Draconibacterium halophilum: one gene and its partner. The protein of the gene in region 1 interacts with the protein of each later gene in a pairwise test. Links are inferred from orthologs where the notes say so. Each region holds a gene or a part of one and is shown in the gene's direction. Other genes may lie near its edges.

Region 1 (10,080 bases):
CAGTTCACTTATTTGTTCTTCAAGTTCAGGAATTTGGTTTTCCAGTTGCTCAAACTCTCGTTTTTCGTTGTAAGATAGTTTCTTTTTCGTTTGTGATTGAGACGGCTTTGCTGCAATTTCAGTTTGTGCTTTAGCATTAGCTTTAATTTTAGCATCAGCTTTTGCTTTTTGTTGCTGCTCTTCTTCAACGTGGTTACGATAAACGGTATAATTCCCCGGGAAATCAGTAATTTCTCCTTCGCCTTCAAATACAAAAAGGTGATCCACTATCTTATCCATAAAAAAACGGTCGTGCGATACTACCACAACACAACCTTCAAACGACTGAAGGTAATCTTCCAGCACATTCAATGTCATAATATCCAAATCGTTGGTAGGCTCATCAAGTATCAGGAAGTTGGGATTTTGCATGAGAACCGTACAAAGGTATAACCTTCGCTGTTCTCCACCGCTTAACTTTTCAATGTAATTGTATTGTGTTTCGGGCGGAAAAAGAAAACGGGTGAGCATTTGTGTAGCGCTCATCTTCGAGCCATCTTCAAAATGGATAAACTCAGCAATTTTCTGCACGGCTTCAATTACTTTTTCCTGCGGATCGAATGCAATTCCTTCTTGCCGGTAGTAACCAAATTTTATGGTCTGCCCAATTTCAATTGCACCGGAATCGGGAGTTAGCGCTTGGGTTAACAGGTTCAGAAAAGTAGATTTTCCGGTACCATTTTTACCAACAATTCCCACTTTCTCGAAACGTTGAAATTTATATGAAAAATCTTCAATTAATTTTACGCCAGGGAATGATTTGGAAACATGGTCGAGTTCTACAATCTTTTTACCCAATCGTGCTGATTTCACACTCATGTCAACTTTATCGTCGCGAATATTTTGCGAGGCTTTGTCTTTCAGATCATAAAAAGAATCAACACGGTATTTTGCTTTGTGGCTTCTTGCTTTGGGCATTCGGCGCATCCATTCAATTTCGGTGCGCATCAGGTTTTTTGCTTTTGATATGCTGGCCTGTTGCATGGCAATACGTTCGTCGCGCTTTTCAAGAAAATAGGAGTAATTACCCTGATAACGATAAATTTGGTTGTCCTCCATTTCTATTATCTCGTTGCAAACACGATCAAGGAAATAGCGGTCGTGCGTAACCATTAACAGTGTAGCTTTTGTTTTTTCAAGATAAGCTTCCAGCCATTCAATCATTTCCAGATCGAGGTGGTTGGTGGGTTCATCAAGAATCAATAAATCAGGTTGGTTAATAAGTACCTTCGCTAGTGACAAACGTTTATGTTGACCTCCGGAAAGCTCAGCAACTTTTTGTTCCAGGAAATTGATTTTGAGCTCTGTGAGTATTTGTTTAATCTCCACTTCGATTGCCCAGGCGTTTAATTCATCCATTTTTGCAGAAATAGCCGTAATATCATCCTGCTTATTTTGGGTTACTGCCAACTCGAAAGCTTTTACTGTTTTTATCTTTTCGTTGTCGCTTGCAAAAATCTCTTCAATAACCGTATTGTTTGGATTCAGATCTGGAATTTGCTCGAAATACCCAACTTTTACATCGTTGGTTAGTGTAATAATCCCTTCATCTGGCGAATCTTTTCCTGCCAGAAGATTAAGCAGGCTGGATTTTCCTGTTCCGTTTTTTGCGATGAGTGCAACTTTAGCACCTTCAAAAACAGTAAAGGAAATATCTTCAAAAAGCATTAACTCTCCCCATCGTTTCGAGAGGTTCTCAGCTTGTAAAAATGGCTTCATGTTTTACGATTTGTTTTGCGAAGAATCGTCTTTTTGTTCTTCTTGTAAGGCCATGCTGTCTTTGTAATCGAACAACATATTCAGGAATGTGGGGATGTTTTTGGCAGTGGCACTGTTTGGTGAGTTACTCAAAATGGCAATACCAATATCTTCCTGGTCGCAAACGGCAATTTCAGCTTTGTAGCCCAAAACGTAACCACCGTGGTAGGCAATTTCGCGCCCTTTGTAATCTATAATTCTCCACCCGATAGAATAGCGTTTTGATTTTACATCGCGTCCCCAGCTTCTGAAATAGGTGCGTTTTAAGGGCGAATTTACTTGCGGAGTAAAAACTGTTTCTCGTGCTTTTATATCAAATATTTCTGAATTATCATCCGTTAAAGCACACAGAAAATTTCCAAGATCTGATATGCTGGCGTTAACGCCGGCTGCCGGAGCAGTTGTGTAATACCGATCATTCAGGCGCATTGGACTGTAACGGTTGTGACCTCGGTTGTAATGTGGATAAGCCTTGTTGTGGTTGTTTTCAAAATCTTTAAAATTTACTGAAGCATCAGCCATCCCAAAAGGTTGGAATACCTTTTCTTTCATCACCGATTCAAACGATTGGTGCGTTTTTGCGCAGGTTATTGGATCATAAATACTGTAAACTACGTTCTGGTAGCCATAGAGTTTTCCCGGTGCTGCTGTGAGATCAACCTGGTCTAATCGCTCAATAATTTTTTCCAACGGCACTTTGTCTTCTACCATCAGATCATACGCATGTGGAATTAACCCTGATGTGTGACTCAGTAAATGACGAACAGTAAGTTGGTTGGTGTAATCAGCATTTTTTAGTTTGAAATTTGGGAGGTAATCAATAATTCGGTCATCCAGCTTTACAATGTTTTCTTCATCAAGAATACCTGCCAAAACACCTGTTACTGTTTTTGAAACGGAAGCCAGGCGAAATACAGTATTTGCGTCAACCCGGTTTTTTTCTCCGGCTTTTCGAACCCCAAAACATTTTACCAGGGCAATTTTGCCTTTGTAGGTAATAACAAGTGCAGCTCCAACTGTTCCGGATTCTTTTAAATTTTGATCCAGTAAACTATCAAAACGTGTAAGTGTATTCTCAATTTCAACAACGGGATTGTATACCGGCTCAACAACAGCAACCTCTTGTGTTTCTTGTGTTTCAGCCTTATCTGTACTAACGAATGACTGTAATTTGAAAGCCAGAATTGCCAACCCAACTACCACTACAACAAAGTAAATTCTTCTCTTCAAAACGATTCCTCCTTCACAATTTCAAACAAAAATAGAATTTATCTGCTTGATTTCTAGGAGAAGGCTATATTTCTGAACATTTTTTATTCACGATTTGATTTTAATAACATGCGAAATAGAAAAAGCCGGTGGGAGCCGGCTTTTTATTTTGCTGTTTAATTATTACTTAAAACCATTTCAAAAAAAAGGGGAGAAACGATACTTAAGCAATTCTTTTAATAAGACTGCACTAATTCATTTTTGTTACACCTGAAGAGAAAAAATCATCTATTTTTGAAAAAAATTGAACAATGAGGAAGAAAGAACTCTTTGAATACATCATAGATTATTTTGAGAAAGCAATGCCAATTGCTGAAACAGAGCTCGATTATGGCAATCCGTTTGAATTGATTGTAGCAGTAATTTTATCGGCTCAGTGCACCGATAAGCGAGTGAACCAGATTACACCCGAGCTAATTAAGCGTTTCCCAACGCCATACAAAATGGCTGAGGTAGAACCGGCAGAAGTTTTTGATTATATAAGAAGCTGCTCGTACCCGAACAATAAAGCCAAACACCTGGTTGGGATGGCACAAAAACTTATTGAGTTATTTGATGGTGAAGTGCCAAGCGATGTTGATGATTTACAGAAACTTCCCGGTGTTGGACGAAAAACAGCAAATGTTATTGCTTCGGTAGTGTATAACAAACCGGCACTGGCCGTTGATACCCATGTTTTTAGAGTAGCGGCACGCATTGGGTTAAGTACTAACGCAAAAACGCCCTTGGCAACCGAGCAGCAGTTAATGAAATACATTCCCTTAGACTTGGTGCCAAAAGCACATCACTGGCTAATTTTGCATGGGCGATACACTTGTTTGGCTCGCAAACCAAAGTGCGAAAAATGTGGGTTGACCGAAGTTTGTAAGTTTTATAAAAAGGAAATACAATAGCAATTCCTTTAAAGCATTTGCTGCAAATTTTACGTGTTTAATTCCAGCTCTTTTGCGGTTAAGCTAATAATATTCCAGGCATTTTTTACATGCTTGTATTCAATATGTGTCTGTCCGATATTCAAGCGCAAAACAACCTGCCCGCCTAATTTTGTGTGGGTAAAAAAGATTTTTCCCGCTTCGTTAATGGTGTTCATAAGTTTCAGGTTGAAACTATCATCAGATTTATGGCGGAAGCAAATCAGGTTCATGGTTGGTTGTACAACTACTTCAAAATCTTCGGATTCATTTACCCAGCATTCAAATTCTTTAGCCAACCGAACATGTTCGCGAATAAGTTGCTGTAGCCCTTCAACGCCGTAGTGCCGAATTACAAACCAAAGCTTTAAGGCTCTGAACCGGCGGCCCAGTTGAATATGCCAGTCGCGGTAATCGAACACTTCGCCCGATTCGGTGGCTTTGTTACGCAGATATTCCGGCAGAATAGAAAAAGTATTGATTAGTTCGCGGCGATCTGCCACCCAAAAAACATTACAATCGAAATTCGTAAACATCCATTTATGCGGATTAAAACTATAACTGTCGGCTAGTTCAACGCCATCGGCCAAATGCCTGAATTCGGGACAAAGCATGGCTGTTCCCAGCGACGCGGCATCAATATGAAACCAACATTTTTCTCGTTTACATATCTTACCAATTTCTGGCAACGGGTCAACAGCAGTTGTTGAGGTGGTGCCAATGGTGCCGCAAATAAAAAAAGGAATGAGTCCGTTGGCGCGGTCTTGTTTTATTTGTTTTTCGAGCAGGTTGGTGCGCATCGAACAGTTTTCGTCTACGTCGATCAAACGGAGATTTGCGCGGCCAATCCCGGCAATTTTTATCCCTTTTTCTACCGATGAATGCGTTTGTGATGATACATAGGCAATCAGTTTTTTATGCAGACCTTCCTCGTTTGTTTCAAATGCGGTGACTCTTTCGCGGGCAGCAATAATTGCTGTTAATGCAGCTGTTGATGCCGTGTCCTGAATAACTCCGCCACCCGATGAGGTTGATCGGAACTGTTCGGGCATGTCCATCATATCGGCCAGCCAGTCGAGTACCCGGGTTTCCACTTCGGTAGCAGCCGGGCTGGTTGCCCACAACATTCCCTGCACGCCAAGCCCCGACGATACGAGGTCACCTAAAATTGAAGGGAATGAAGTGTTGGCATTAAAGTATGCGAAAAAATTTGGCGATTGCCAGTGTGTGATCCCCGGCATAATTTTTTCATCCAGATCCTTAATCATGTCATCAATACTTTCCCCTCGCAGAGGAGCGGCATTTGGTAATGATTTCGAAATATCGCCGGGTTTTACCTGCGACAGAACCGGATAATCTTCAATTTGTTCGTAATAATCAGCAATCCAGTCGATTATTTTTTTGCCTTCTTCCCGAAACTGTTCCGGGCTCATGTGGTAGTTCTTCTTTTCCAATTTTTTGTGGTTTAGATTTTTTGATGGTGTTGTGAGAACAATAAGAATGAGCGAAATTATTAATTCCTGACTTCAAAATCAGTATAAGTTTCGAGAACCTGAAGCTCGGAGTGATGTACGCCTTTGACCAGGGAAAGTGGAGGTCCAACCCAAAGGTAATCAACAAGTGTTTTTACGGCCGGTTCGCTGCCTTGGGCCACAACCAGCACGCCACCATCCACCGTATTGCGCACCCAACCGGTAACATTAAGTAATTTGGCCTGTTGCAGTACGTAATAACGATATCCTACCCCCTGAACCCGGCCATTAACTCTTATTTCGTATTGAATCATATTTTTTTATTCAAGCGAAGGTAAAAGTAATAAGAAATATAGTCGGGCCTTTTGGTATTTGAATTTATTTAAAGGCTTCTACATTTTCGGGTTGTACCAGCGCCCAGATCGAATAAACACCAATTCCGGTTCCGATAGGGAAACTGAAGAGATTCAGAACGGAAATAATGAGGGTAAGCACACGTGCCCATTCTTTACGTTTGAATAATCCAATTCCGGCAAGAATTCCGGGCAGACATACGATAAAAGAAATGACCATGATAACGTTGGCAATGATTGAAAGAACAAATTCAGCTTCATGATCATCTGCAAAATCGCCGATTACGTGAAATAGAATAAAGATGGTTGTGGCAATTATTAGCCCCAAAATGCTGTAAACAATCTGCAGCGTTGCAACTACATTAATGTGTTTTTCCATGATTTGTTTGTTTTTTGTTTTCATGAATTTACAAAATAGACTTGAAAACGGCGAAACTTTTAGATGAACAGCAACAATTTGCCGTTAAATTAGTTATTTAGATAGAGTTAATTATTTAGAAAACTTTAATTTTGCAACGCATAGTTTGAAAGGGAAAAGGATATGGAAATTTTAAAAGTAGTTTTATTGGCAGTTGCCTTGTTGGGAGTAGGAATGCTGGGAATGGCAATAAGAATTGTTTTTTTTAAAGGAGGAAAATTCCCAAATACACACGTAGGTGGAAATAATCATCTAAAGAAAAACGGTGTTTATTGTGCTACCACGCAAGACAAACTTGCACAACGCGATGCACGAAAAGAGCTGAAGTTTAAGACACTTAATTTAGCAACAGATACAGAAGCCGGTAAATAACCGGCTTTTTTATTTACGTAGCATTTTATCAAAACCTTGCGACATATATACCTGGTTTTCTCCGTTATCGTCGGCATAAATAAAATATATCTCCATACCCGGCACCTGGCGTGCTATTTCAATACTTTTATCTTTTCCGAGCACCATAAATGCAGTGGCAAACGCATCGGCGGTCATACAATCGTTGGCAACTACCGAGGCACTTAACAAACTATGTTGTACCGGGTAACCGGAAATCGGATCGATAGTGTGTGCATATTTTTTACCATCTTCTTCATAGAAATTAAGGTAGTTCCCCGATGTCGCCATAGCGCGGTTTTTAAGCATTAATGCGGCACTTAATTCATTCTCAAACGGATTTTCAATGGGCTCGCGAATCCCGATCGTCCATATTTTGCCTTTATCGTTTATGCCTTTTGCCACAACCTCGCCACCAATGTCAACCATGTAGTTTTGGCACCCTTTGTTTTGCAGAAATTCGCCGATAAGATCGCAGGTGTAACCTTTGGCTATGGCACTCATATTTATGGTCATGTGTGGATTATCTTTTATAATTTTTCCGTTTTCAAGACGAATCTTCTCATAACCACAAAATTGCTTTAGCGAGTCAACCTTTTTATCCGTCATCTTTTGCCGGTCTTCCGGGCCAAATCCCCAAGCACTAATAAGCGGACCGGCAGTAATATCAAAAGCACCGTTAGTAAGTTCTGCGATTTCCGTTGCGCGCGAGAAACAGGTAATAAATTCCAGCTCCGTTTCAACAGGAGTGTTGTTATTTATTTTTGTGATGGTAGCTTCTTTATCGTAATGCGAAAAAATATGCGACAAACGTTGCAGTTCTTCATCAATGTCGGTTTGAAGATTGTTTCCATCTGGGCTTTCATACTTGATACTGTAGTAGGTGCCATAGATGGCCCCATTGTTGGCAATATATTTTGAAGCTCCCGGATTACAGGCCTGCAGGGTAAAAATTAGTACAATAAAAAGAAGTATTCGCTGATTCATTTTTTCGCATTTGAATTTACTGCGAATTTAGCAATTTATGTCAAGCATGTTTGCCACGGAACGGAAATGCTAAAGGATGAACTTTATTTTCCAGAATTAGCGATCGATCATAGAATTGATGAGGTTATTGAGTTTTTCTCTGAGGTCGATCAATTCGTCAATCGAGAATTTATCGGTATCGAGTTGGGCTACCAGTTTTTCTGGAATATCTGCTGCCTGCATACGTAACTGACGACCTTTGTCGGTGAGGCTAACCGTTACTTTTCGTTCGTCGGTATTGGAACGCGTTCGCTTAACAATTCCCTGGGTTTCCATTCTCTTCAAAAGAGGTGTAATTGTATTTGTATTAAGAATTAACTTTTTCGCAATTGTATTTACCGGCATCGAATCGTGCTCCCAAAGCACCATTAAAACCAGGTATTGCGGATAAGTAATTTTCAGTTCATCAAGCAGTGGCTGGTAGGTACGCGTTATCAATCGCGAGGCTGCATAAATGGGGAAGCAAAGCTGGTTCCGGAGTTTTAGCTGTTCGAATTCCATGTGATTTATATTTCAGGTAAAGATCGAAAATGAAGTCGCTGTTGAAATAACCAACAGCCACTTCGTTATTCGTGGTTAATCTTCAAGCCATTCTTTAAGCATTATAATTTCGCTCATTACATTGGGTGCCAGCGAACCAATTAGTTGTCCATTCTCATCGATCAGGAACTTCTGAAAATTCCACTCAATAGTAGTGTCTGCCACTCCGTTTAGTTCCTTTTTTGTCAACCATTGGTAAATCTCGTCGGTACTAACTTTTTCGGCTTTATTTTTATCGGGTGGGTAAGTTGTATATATGTAATCGCAAACTGAAACCTTTTCCATCATCGGGAATGTTACACCGTAATTGGCTGTACAAAACTCCATTATTTCTTCATTCGAACCCGGATCTTGTTTTAAAAAGTTGTTTGCCGGAAACCCGATGATTTCAAATTCTTCTTTGTCTAACGATTCGTACAGTTTTTGCAGTTGCTCGAACTGAGGGGTAAAGCCACATTTGCTGGCAGTGTTCACCACCAAAACCTTTTTACCTTTTAGTTGGGCAAGGTCGAAATCGTTGCCGTTAATGTCTTTAACTACAAAGTCGTGAAATGTTTTTAGCTCGGACTTATCGTTATTTGTTTCTGAGGAATAGGACGGTGCCGCCTGAAAAACAAAAAACATCATGATCATAAAGAATGCAATTAATCTTTTCATTGTATTAGCAATTTTTCCTGTTTATTAATAGTATAAAGAATTTACCCGGATTGTTAAAGCATTTAATTCTGCAAAAGTTTTGTGATGTGACTTTCCAGTTTTTCTGGCTTGGTAGTAGGTGCAAATCGTTTTACAGGATTTCCGTTTGCATCGATCAGAAATTTCGTGAAATTCCACTTGATCTTGCTTCCGAGTGTTCCACCCAATTCTTTTTTCAGGTACTTGTAAATGGGGTGTGTATTTTTCCCGTTCACATCAATTTTAGAGAACATCGGAAACGTTACTCCATAGTTGAGCAAACAGCCTTCCGAAATTGATTTTTCATCGCCAGGTTCCTGGTTGGCAAACTGGTTGCACGGAAATCCAAGTATTACAAGTCCTTTATCTTTGTACTCTTTGTAAAGTTTCTCCAATCCTTCAAACTGTGGAGTTAAACCACATTTGCTGGCAGTGTTCACTACTAAAACTGTTTTTCCTTTGTAGCTGTCCATGCTTAGCTCTTTGCCTTGAAGACTTGTTGCTGTAAATTGATAAAAATTGTTTTCCATTGTTTAATTGTTTTTATATGTCTTTTGTGTAAATATCGTACACGATACAAATGTAGAAATAATATATTGTGTCGCAAGCGATATAAAAGAAATAGTAATTTAATGCCGAAAAAATTCATATTCCAAAATACAGTTCGTAATTTTGCGAACAACGAACAGTGAAAAATACATGGAAGTAAAAATCATTTCAGAAAAACAAAAGAAATTAGCGCGTTATGCCAAGGCACTTGGGCACCCGGTACGTGTGTATGTTTTGCAATTGCTGGGTAAAAAAAGTTGTTGCTACAGCGGCGATTTAAGCGATGAGTTACCAATTGCAAAGTCAACTTTATCTCAACACCTAAAAGAATTGAAAGAGGCCGGATTAATTCAAGGAGAAATTGAAGCTCCAAGAATTAAGTATTGCGTGAATAAAGAGAATTGGAAAGAAGCACAGGAATTATTCAAAGATTTTTTGAAATTGGAATAAATTATTTTTAACAAGTGGTTCGTGTTTTAGCGAATCCAATACATGAAAAAACCAAAAGAAAGAGAAATGGAGATAAAAGTTTTAGGAACCGGCTGTGCAAAATGTAAGAAGCTGGAAGAAAGAACAAGAAATGCGGTGAGTGAATTGGGCGTTGAGGCATCGATTGAAAAAGTGGAAGACATATACAAAATCATGCAATTTGGAGTAATGAATACACCGGCTCTCGTGGT
Region 2 (10,295 bases), 310 kb from region 1 along the record:
AAAGGTTTTATTCCAGTTGAACACATAGATAAATTCATTGAGACAGCAGATGAACATCATTGGGGATATGTAATTGAAGACCCCTTACCCGAAGAGATGGAAGAAGTTCCGACCTTGGTTCGTACCCCAAAATGGGCACAGCGTGTTCAACCGGTAATGGATTTTATGGGACTTGTTCCCGGCTACAAGGAAATGGATGTATCCAGAGTATTCATGGTATTCTTTACTTTTTTTACCGGAATTCTTGTGGGAGATGCAGGCTACGGACTTGTGTTTTTGTTGATTACTTTTTGGGTTCACCGAAAGAAAAAATTTGCCAAGCAAATTGAGTTTGGTTTAATATACACACTTTCTGCATCTATTATGTTTTGGGGCGTATTAACCGGAACCTATTTTGGATCGGAGGCAATTGCTGAATTTCCAATATTACGTAGCCTAAAGGTTGAATCGCTGGCCAGCTTTGGTGGCGACAACCTTATTGTGCAAAAAATTATGTTTTTGATTGGTGCAGTGCACCTTACCGTTGGACACCTGCAGGTAGCATGGAAATTCAATTATAGCGTAAGAGCCATTGCTCAGCTCGGATGGGTTGCAATCATCTGGGGCTTGTACCTAATTGTAAACCAAATGGTTTTAGGAATTGAAGCACCGGCAATAATGCTTTGGCTATTTGTTGGAGGAGCATTGCTTGTAGCTTTGTTTTCAAAACCGGGAACAAGCTTCTTTAAAGGCATGCTTACGTCAATTGGTAATTTGCCGCTGAGTATAATTAATGGTTTTTCCGACATTATTTCGTACATCCGACTTTATGCAGTTGGTTTATCAACCGTATTAATGGCTGCAAGTTTTAATCAAATGGCTATTGGTGATGGCATAACAACAGTAGTTTCCGGAATTGGAGCGGTACTTGTTTTAATTCTTGGACACGGACTAAATATGATTCTGGCTGCAATGGCCGTGCTGGTTCATGGCGTGCGTTTAAATATGCTTGAGTATGCCGGCCATGCTGAAGTTGAGTTTTCAGGAAATGAATATAAACCCTTCAATTTGAAGGACAACAAACAATAGAAATTTTTAAAATAGTATAAAAATGACTTTAACAACAATTTTAGCAACAACAGTTGCAGGCTTTGGCGGACACGCCATTGCTCTGGGAATAGCAGGTGTAGGTTCGGCAATAGGAACAGGTATTGCAGGTATGGGAGCTGTAGGGCTTTGGAAACAATCGATCAGAGACAAGAAAAAACTTCCTTCGCTGGCTTTAGCAATGGTAGGTATGCCTTTAAGTCAGGTAATTTACGGGATGATTTTTATGAACTCGATGATTGGAGCAAATCTGAGTCCCGACAGTTACACCAACCAAATGATTTGGGCGTTCTTTATTGGTATCGCCATTGCAGCATCGGCAATTATGCAAGGAAGAGTGGGTGCAGCCGCTTGTGCAAATCTCGCTGTAGATGATAAACAAGGTTCCGGTATGTACATCGCCGCCATGGGTATCATCGAAACTGTTGCACTTCTTGCCATGGTATTTGGTATGGGAGGAATTCCCGGCGCTTAATGAGATCAAGAAATATTCCCCCGCAGTTTTTCAGCGGGGGATTTAAACCAAAATGTAAATACAATTGAATATCTTTAACCAAGCATAATTGAATTTACAGAATGGGTTTAAAAATAATTTTCCGGGGGAAAGTCTTATTAGCAATCATTATCTTCACCACAATTTCCTGTACCGGAATTATTTATACCTCAATAAAAAATTTACAGCCCGACAACAAACACCTTTTATTACTGGAGCTCTCGAAAAACATTGATCTTGAGATATCGCACAGTAGAATATTTTTAGATGACTATTTTTTGTTTAATGACACCCTAAAAAGAACGGCTATTTTAAGTTCTTTTACAAACACCCAAAAATACATCACTTCGCTCGACTCCCTTGTGGAGGCAAAATACAAAGACAACCGCGAACTCGAACTCCGGAAATCACTTGAATCCGTTACGAATCAGGTTGAAGAATTACAGCATAAGACAGCAGTAGCACTGCAAAAAAATGCGCAAACTTTTGATCCGGCTATCCTAACTAATTATCGCAGTTTCCAGATTGCCTATCAAGATTTACAACAAACAATTGATGATTATATTCTAAATGAAAATTTTAGGTTCAATCAAAAAGTATTTACACTCGTTCTTCTTACTTTTTTTCTGTTATTAGTATCTATCTTTTTAATTTACAGGATAATCAGTTCATACAATGCTATTGAAAAACAACAAGCAATCAGATCTCTTGAAGTAGAACTTAAAGAACGTAAAAGAATAGCGGCAGACTTACATGATGGATTAGGCTCAATTCTATCAAGTATTGCGCTTTATATTAAATTAATTGAAAAAGATTGCACAAATAAAACTGAAAATAAAAATCTGATTCAGATAAAGGAACTATCGGGAATAGCTTTAGAAAACCTGGAAGCCACAATAAACAATCTAAATCCATCAATTTTAAACAAATACGGACTAATAAAATCGCTGGAAATAATATGCGATAGAATAAATGATGTTGGGGAAGTTACATGCACCGTTAACTCAACCAATTTGGAAATGAAATTAGACCCAAATATGGAACTAAACATGTATCGTATTTGTAATGAGCTAATAAATAACACACTCAAGCACGCTGGCGCATCAAAACTATACATCGACATTCAACAAGTTAAAAAGACAGTAATTATTTTGTATCGTGATAATGGGAAAGGATTTAATCCTGAGCTTATTTATACATCTGACGAAGAGAAAATGGGATTACGAAATATAATCAACAGAATGAAGTCGTTTGGTGGTAAATATGAGATTAATAGCGCAACGGGAAAGGGAGTGGAAATTATGCTGAGGTTCAATTTATAACGCACTATCATGGAAAAAACAACTATTACTATTGTTGACGACCATAAAATTTTCAGAGATGGGTTGATACTACTATTACGCAATTTCGACTTCGTATCAGTTGTAGGACAGGCAGCAAATGGTCAGGAATTTTTGGGACTTATTGAAAATGAAGCACCAGACATAGTTTTTATGGATATTAATATGCCAAAAATGAACGGTATTGAAGCAACCAAACAAGCACTGCAAAAGTATCCTGATATAAAAGTAATTGCATTGACTTCTTTTGCCGATGATGAATACATTGAGCAAATGATATCAGCCGGAGTAGAAGGTTACATGCTAAAACGCTCGAACATTGAAGATTTTGAAAAAGCCATAAAAAAAGTTGCTGATGGAGGAAGCTATTTCTCCTCGGAAATCATAAAAGTAATCTCTCGCAATTTATACAAAGACAAAGAACGAAAGTTGGGCGAACAGCTATTATCCAATCTCACTTCGCGCGAAAAAGAAATCTTAAATCTAATTTGCAAAGGACTTAACAATGAGCAAATTGCAGAATTAATAAATTTGAGCCCTAAAACAGTAGAGAAACATAAAAGTAACCTCTTCCAAAAAACAGCGACTTTCAACACGGTTAACCTGGTTATTTATGCTTTCAAAAACCAACTTATTTCGCTCTAATTAAAAGACACGAGCCCAATAAAAAATCACACATAACACGCTGATCGAAAGAGCTCCAATTTTTCAACACTTCTATCAAATCTTACCGCCCAATCAAATGTGGCAATCTCAGTTTATCACACTTATGGAGCGCCTTTTTATGGGGAGAATCTTCCTCATCTGTCGCTTGTTTTCCCCAGCAAAACAATCACAAATCAGGCGGTTAAAAACATATTATCTGCAGTAAGCCGTGTTTACAGCTTAATGCAATGGTATTAAACCTTGTGCGCATATTATGGAATGGCTGTTGCGATTAATTGTGTAGCATAAAAATTGGCTTATGACTACAAAAAATACGAACAAAATAAGAGCATTTGAAAATCAGGAATGGCTCGATTCATTAGAATACCTTATCAAAAATGATGATGATGAACGCGTTACAGAGATTCTTGATATTCTACGAAAGCATGCTTTGGAAAAAGGAATTACAAAAGCACTAAAACTAACAACACCGTATATTAACTCAATCCCGAAATCAGAAGAAACTGACTACCCTGGAGATAGAGATCTGGAGCGAAAAATAAAAAGCATCATTCGCTGGAATGCCATGGCTATGGTGGTTCAGGCCAATAAAAAAAACGATGGAATTGGCGGTCATATATCAACTTACGCATCGGCAGCCACCCTTTACGAAGTAGCATTTAATCATTTTTTCAGAGGTGGCGATAACGGAGATCCTGCCGACCTTATTTATTTTCAGGGACATGCCTCGCCGGGAATTTATGCGCGTTCATTTCTTGAAGGGCGTTTTTCGGAAAAAATGCTCGAAAACTTTAGAAAAGAACTAAAACCCGATGGCGGTTTGTCATCCTATCCGCACCCGCGATTGATGAAAGATTACTGGCAATTCCCAACCGTTTCGATGGGTCTTGGGCCTATTATGGCGATTTATCAGGCTCGTTTTAATAAATATCTACAAGATAAAGGATTGCTGGACAATGAAGGACAAAAAGTTTGGGCATTTCTTGGCGATGGAGAAATGGATGAACCCGAATCGCTTGGTGCACTAACGCTAGCTTCGCGTGAAGAATTGGACAATTTAATTTTTGTTGTTAATTGCAATTTGCAACGGCTTGATGGTCCCGTTCGTGGAAATAGTTCAGTGATTGAAGAACTTGAAGGGGCATTTAGCGGTGCCGGCTGGAACGTTATAAAGGTAACACAGGGTTCGAAATGGGATGCACTGCTTCAAAAAGATAAAACAGGAATATTAAAAAAACGTTTGGGAGAACTTGTCGACGGTGAACGGCAGAAGTATTCGATTTCCAAAGGCGATTACATCCGGGAAGAATTCTTTGGGAAATACGACGAACTTCGGGAAATGGTAAAGGAAATGAGCGACAAGGAACTTGAAAAACTCAACCGTGGAGGCCATGATCCTCAAAAAGTTTACAATGCCTTTAAAAGAGCCCAGGAGACCCAAAATGCTCCAACAGTAATTCTCGCCTCCACCATAAAAGGTTACGGACTTGGCGAAGCCGGCGAAGGACGCAATATCACACACCAGCAGAAGAAATTAAACGAAGAAGAATTGATGCTTTTCCGCGATCGTTTTAATATCCCAATTTCTGACGACGAAGTTGCTAAAGCACCGTTTTACAAACCTGATGACGAAAGTCCCGAGATGAAATATTTGCTTCAACAGCGAAAGCAACTAGGTGGCTTTCTCCCCAAAAGAAGGACTGAAACGCCAGACATTTCACTGCCGGAGAATAAAGTTTTTGACGAATTTTTCAAAGGCTCGGGCAAACGAGAAGTGGCTACAACCATGGTTGCTGTGCAATTAATCAGCAAAATGTTAAAAGATAAAAATCTTGAAAAGCTAGTAGTACCAATTGTCCCCGACGAATCGCGTACTTTTGGAATGGATTCATTATTTCGGCAGGTGGGAATTTATGCCCATAAAGGACAACTTTACGAACCGGTTGACCGGGATAACTTTTTATATTACAAAGAAGCAAAAGATGGTGCTATTCTCGAAGAAGGAATTACTGAAGCCGGTGCCATTTCGTCGTTTATTGCCGCGGGAACTGCTTATTCTACACATCAAATAAACTGCATTCCTTTCTATATTTTTTATTCGATGTTTGGATTTCAGCGAGTTGGCGATTTTATTTGGGCTGCTGCCGATGCCCGCGCCAAAGGTTTCTTGCTAGGAGGTACAGCGGGTCGTACAACATTGGCTGGTGAAGGATTGCAACACCAGGACGGTCAAAGTCATATTCAGGCACTTTCTATTCCCGGACTTCGTGCATACGATCCGGCTTTCGCCTACGAAATAGCCGTAATCATCCGCGATGGTATTAATAGAATGTACAAAAAGGGAGAAGAAATATTCTACTACCTAACCATCATGAATGAGAAGTACAAAATGCCTGCTATGCCTGCAGGAAAAGACGTTGAAAAAGGAATAATAAACGGTTTATATAAATACCGCCGAAGTACAAAAAACAAACATAATTTGCATTTGCTCGGAAGCGGATCTATTCTTAACGAAGCTTTAAAAGCCCGCGATTTGCTAAAAAAAGACTTCGATATATACCCCGAAGTATGGAGTGTAACAAGCTACAAACAATTGTACGACGATGCTACCGAAACACAGCGTAACAATCGAATTTCGGGAGAGAATAAAAAATCGTGGATACAAGAAAGCGTGGGTACAAAACCCGGGATATTTGTTGCTGCAAGCGACTATTTAAAGGCGCTTCCGTTATCGGTATCGAAATGGTTTCCGGGTAGTTTTACAGCACTTGGCACCGATGGTTTTGGATTAAGCGAGAACCGTGAAGAGTTACGAAATCACTTCGAAACCGATGCTAAGCATATTGCCTGGGCTGCATTGGTTAGCTTGCACGACGCCGGTAAATTTTCTGACAAAAAATTACAGGCTGCCCGTAAGAAATTGGAAATACTAAGCGATAAATCCTCGGCAAAAACTCACGGGCAATAAAATTAGGAAAACTCAAAGTCTGAATTCAAAACAGTTGTAACATGAAAAAAGAAATAAAAATACCGGAAATTGCAGAGAATATTGAAACAGCGGTTGTGGCAGGAATATTGGTTTCTGAAGGCGACGAGGTAAACGAAGATCAGTCGTTGGTGGAATTGGAAACTGATAAAGCAACAACCGATCTGCCCGCTCCCGTTGCAGGCATAATCGATGAAATAAAGGTAAAAGAAGGCGACGAAGTGAAAGTGGATCAGGTTATCATGATCATTGAAACAAAGTCCGACAAAAAAGAGAAAGACAAAGAAGAAGAAGAGGAAACAAAAGATAAGAAAGAAACAAAAGAGACAGAAAGCGATACTTCCGAAACCAACGAAGACGTGGACGAAGAGCAAGAAAGTGAATCTGAAGAAGAATCAGATGACAATAAAAAAGATTTAAGCGATATACCTGCATCACCCTCGGTTCGCCGGCTTGCACGTGAGCTCGATCTGGATCTTACAAAAATAACCGGAACAGGGCCGGGAAAACGGATTACAGCTGAGGATGTAAAATCAGCTAACGAAACGGAAGGCAAAACAGAAAAGAAACAGACTGTTGAATTACCCGATTTTTCAAAGTGGGGAAACACAAGTAATGAGGACATGACTACGATCCGGAAAATCACAGCAAAAAATGTGAGCCAATCGTGGAGCACCGTCCCACATGTTACACAATTCGATGAAGCTGATATTACCGATATCGAGATGTTCAGAAAAGAAAATTCTTCGAAATTTGAAAAACAGGGGAAAAAGCTAACACTAACAGCTATTTTACTAAAAATAGCTGGCTTTGCCTTGCAAAAATTTCCGAGATTTAATGCCAGCCTCGATACGGAAAACGACAAAATTATATACAAGCATTATTTTAACATTGGTATTGCAGCGGACACACCACAGGGATTGCTCGTCCCGGTTGTTCAGGATGTGAACCAAAAATCGCTGTTGCAACTTGCAGGCGAAATTGGCGAACTGGCCGAAAAAGCACGCGAGAAAAAACTGGGACCCGAGGAAATGCAGGGAGGAAATTTTACCATTTCGAATTTGGGAGGTATTGGCGGCACTAACTTTACTCCTATTGTACTACCTCCACAAGTGGCTATTCTTGGTGTTTCAAGCGCCTCATTCAAACCTGTTTATTTTGATGAACATCAGCCAAAAAAACGATTAATCCTGCCTCTTTCACTGTCTTATGACCATCGGGTTATTGATGGAGCGGATGGCGCACGCTTCTTGCGATGGATATGCGAAGTGCTGGAAAATCCGTATAACATTTTACAATAAAGCAGAAAAAACATGAGCAAAACAGAAAAACATCAATTGGTAATTATCGGAGCCGGGCCGGGTGGATATCGTGCGGCGTTTATGGCTGCCGACCTCGGGCTTAAAGTTACACTTATCGATCCCGAAATTAATCCTGGCGGAGTGTGCCTGTATCGCGGATGTATACCTACAAAGGCATTGTTACATCTTGCCAAAATAAAGGCAGATGCTGAAAGTGCCGGAGATATGGGAATTCATTTTGATAAAGTACATATAAAGATTGACAAAATAAGAGAATGGAAAAACGAAGTGGTAAAAAAACTCACCTCAGGATTGGGACAATTGGTAAAAGCACGAAAAATTAACTACATCCGCGGGAAAGCAAAATTTCTGGACGATAATCGTATTGAAATTACAGACGATGATTCAAATAAAAAACAGATTATTTTCGAAAATGCCATTATTTCAACGGGGGCAAGTCCGGTAACTTTACCCAACATCAACACCAGTGATTCACGCATTATGCATTCAGCAGAATCTCTAAATCTGGAAGATATGCCCAACAAGCTCCTGGTAATCGGTGGGAGTTATATCGGCCTCGAAATGTCGAGTATTTACCATGCCTTGGGCTCGCAGGTTACTTTGGTTGAGCTTACCAAGGATTTGATGCCGGGAACAGACAGCGACCTGGTTAAAGAATACAAAAAAGCCAGCAAGCATACATTTCAGCAATTACTGCTCCAAACCAAAGTAAAAAATATCAAGGCAAAAAAGGATAGTCTTGAAGTTGAAATGGAAAATGAGCAGGGAGAGAACGACAAAAAGACTTTTGATAAAATACTTGTTGCCATAGGCCAGAAGCCAAATACGACAGAAATTGGTCTTGAAAACACCGGAATAAAAACAAACGAAAAGGGGTTTATTCAGGTAAACGAAAAACAACAAACTGCACAAAAAAATATTTATGCGATAGGCGATGTAACAGGGCCTCCTCTGCTGGCACATAAAGCGAGCTACGAAGGAAAAGTAGCTGCTGAAGTAATTTCCGGCAAAAAAGCTGTAAATGACGCCAAGGCTCTACCCTCTGTAATCTATACAGAGCCGGAAATAGCCACCTGCGGACTTACCGAAAAGGAAGCAAAAGATAAAGGGATCTCCTTTAAAGTGGAGAAATTCAACTGGTCAGCCTCAGGGCGGGCAGTTGCTATGAATGCTGAAAAAGGATTTACAAAATTGCTGATTGATTCCAACAACGGGCGCATTTTAGGTGCGGGAATTGTTGGTAAAAACGCCGGCGATTTAATTGCCGAGCTTGTATTGGCTATCGAGATGGGGGCAACAGCCGAAGATTTAGCGCTTACAATTCATCCGCATCCAACGCTTTCAGAAACCATTATGGAAGCCGCCGAAATGTTCTACGGAACTCCGGCTCATACATTTGTAAAATCAAAACAACAAAAATAAGATACAATGAAAAAAGCATAATAAAAGTCTTTCTAATAAGCCAGACCAGCATTATGCAATTTACATCAGTAACCATTGAAAATAAAAAAATACAAACGAATGAAAACAATTATTTTAAGCGACATTAATAATTCTGCAAAATCAATCATCCCATACGGCCTGCGGGTGGCCAGGGAACTAGAGTCGGAGGTAGATGTTCTTCATGTTATCGATCCGCGAAGCCACCCGGGAGCATACAGTTCATTATCCGACTCACAAAGCATCAGTCCCGGAGAAACACTGAGTCATGCAGAAACTATAAAACACGCGAAAAATCGGGCAAGTATTAAATTAGATAAGTTGTTGAGTGCAGAAGGATCGCGGTTAAATTATCCGCTAAAGATCAACCGGGTTATTGTGGAAAATAGCGTTGAGGACGAACTCGAACAACGTTTAGCGCAAAACCCAGACTGTCTGCTCATAGTTAATGCTGAAATGGATCAGGACATGCTTGATACCACTGAAGAGGCTGTGCGCTTAATTAAAAAAACGGGCGTACCATCTTTCATCGTTCCACCGGGTGAAACCTTTAAGTCAGACATCAGTGCTTTGATGCCTCTGAACCTCGATCAGAATAATTTCACTTCTCTTACAGATCTTAAGTTTTTCTTTGACAAGTTTAAACTTAATATCGATGCTGTTGGAGTGGTATTAAATGGCGATTATACCACTATGGAACTAAAATCACTTGCCTGGAAAGATACTGTTTCCGACTTTTTCCTATCGGAAACAAAACTGAATACCAACGTTTTAGAAGGCAAAGATTTTATCGATACCATCAGTAATTATTTTAAACGAAACAACCGACATCTGCTCCTATTGATCAACGATAGCGAAAACATAAATTTTTCGGTTGCGCATACCGTTGAATTACTGGATTCAGTTAAAAGCCCGGCTTTGGTTTATTTTCCTAAGTAAAAATCATTATTCAAACTTGCACT

The links.
Region 2: the proteins of nth (region 1) and aceE interact in binary tests that used the Escherichia coli proteins (3 or more experiments, as listed by UniProt). The link is inferred for Draconibacterium halophilum from one-to-one orthologs.

What each region holds. Positions count from the first base shown.
Region 1 is NZ_CP048409.1:3,587,910-3,597,989, reverse strand. The notes cover bases 2,143-5,138. They hold nth (endonuclease III), read left to right. Parts: upstream 2,143-3,317; coding sequence 3,318-3,959; downstream 3,960-5,138. Other genes in these bases: G0Q07_RS14575 (pyridoxal-dependent decarboxylase), read right to left, coding at 3,989-5,138; G0Q07_RS14585 (serine hydrolase domain-containing protein), read right to left, coding at 2,143-3,027. Outside these bases: G0Q07_RS14590 (ABC-F family ATP-binding cassette domain-containing protein), read right to left, coding at 1-1,758; more of G0Q07_RS14585, read right to left, coding at 1,762-2,142; more of G0Q07_RS14575, read right to left, coding at 5,139-5,431; G0Q07_RS14570 (acylphosphatase), read right to left, coding at 5,491-5,763; G0Q07_RS14565 (hypothetical protein), read right to left, coding at 5,828-6,181; G0Q07_RS14560 (hypothetical protein), read left to right, coding at 6,344-6,592; G0Q07_RS14555 (FAD:protein FMN transferase), read right to left, coding at 6,602-7,597; G0Q07_RS14550 (MarR family winged helix-turn-helix transcriptional regulator), read right to left, coding at 7,694-8,137; G0Q07_RS14545 (glutathione peroxidase), read right to left, coding at 8,213-8,833; G0Q07_RS14540 (glutathione peroxidase), read right to left, coding at 8,896-9,381; G0Q07_RS14535 (ArsR/SmtB family transcription factor), read left to right, coding at 9,551-9,850; G0Q07_RS14530 (thioredoxin family protein), read left to right, coding at 9,893-10,080. UniProt on the Escherichia coli protein: DNA repair enzyme that has both DNA N-glycosylase activity and AP-lyase activity. The DNA N-glycosylase activity releases various damaged pyrimidines from DNA by cleaving the N-glycosidic bond, leaving an AP (apurinic/apyrimidinic) site.
Region 2 is NZ_CP048409.1:3,901,727-3,912,021, forward strand. What follows is about bases 3,543-6,753. They hold aceE (pyruvate dehydrogenase (acetyl-transferring), homodimeric type), read left to right. Parts: upstream 3,543-3,883; coding sequence 3,884-6,553; downstream 6,554-6,753. Other genes in these bases: G0Q07_RS15835 (response regulator transcription factor), read left to right, coding at 3,543-3,564; G0Q07_RS15845 (2-oxo acid dehydrogenase subunit E2), read left to right, coding at 6,595-6,753. In the rest of the region: G0Q07_RS15820 (V-type ATP synthase subunit I), read left to right, coding at 1-1,068; G0Q07_RS15825 (V-type ATP synthase subunit K), read left to right, coding at 1,091-1,561; G0Q07_RS15830 (sensor histidine kinase), read left to right, coding at 1,663-2,901; more of G0Q07_RS15835, read left to right, coding at 2,911-3,542; more of G0Q07_RS15845, read left to right, coding at 6,754-7,872; lpdA (dihydrolipoyl dehydrogenase), read left to right, coding at 7,885-9,315; G0Q07_RS15855 (hypothetical protein), read left to right, coding at 9,415-10,272. UniProt on the Escherichia coli protein: Component of the pyruvate dehydrogenase (PDH) complex, that catalyzes the overall conversion of pyruvate to acetyl-CoA and CO(2).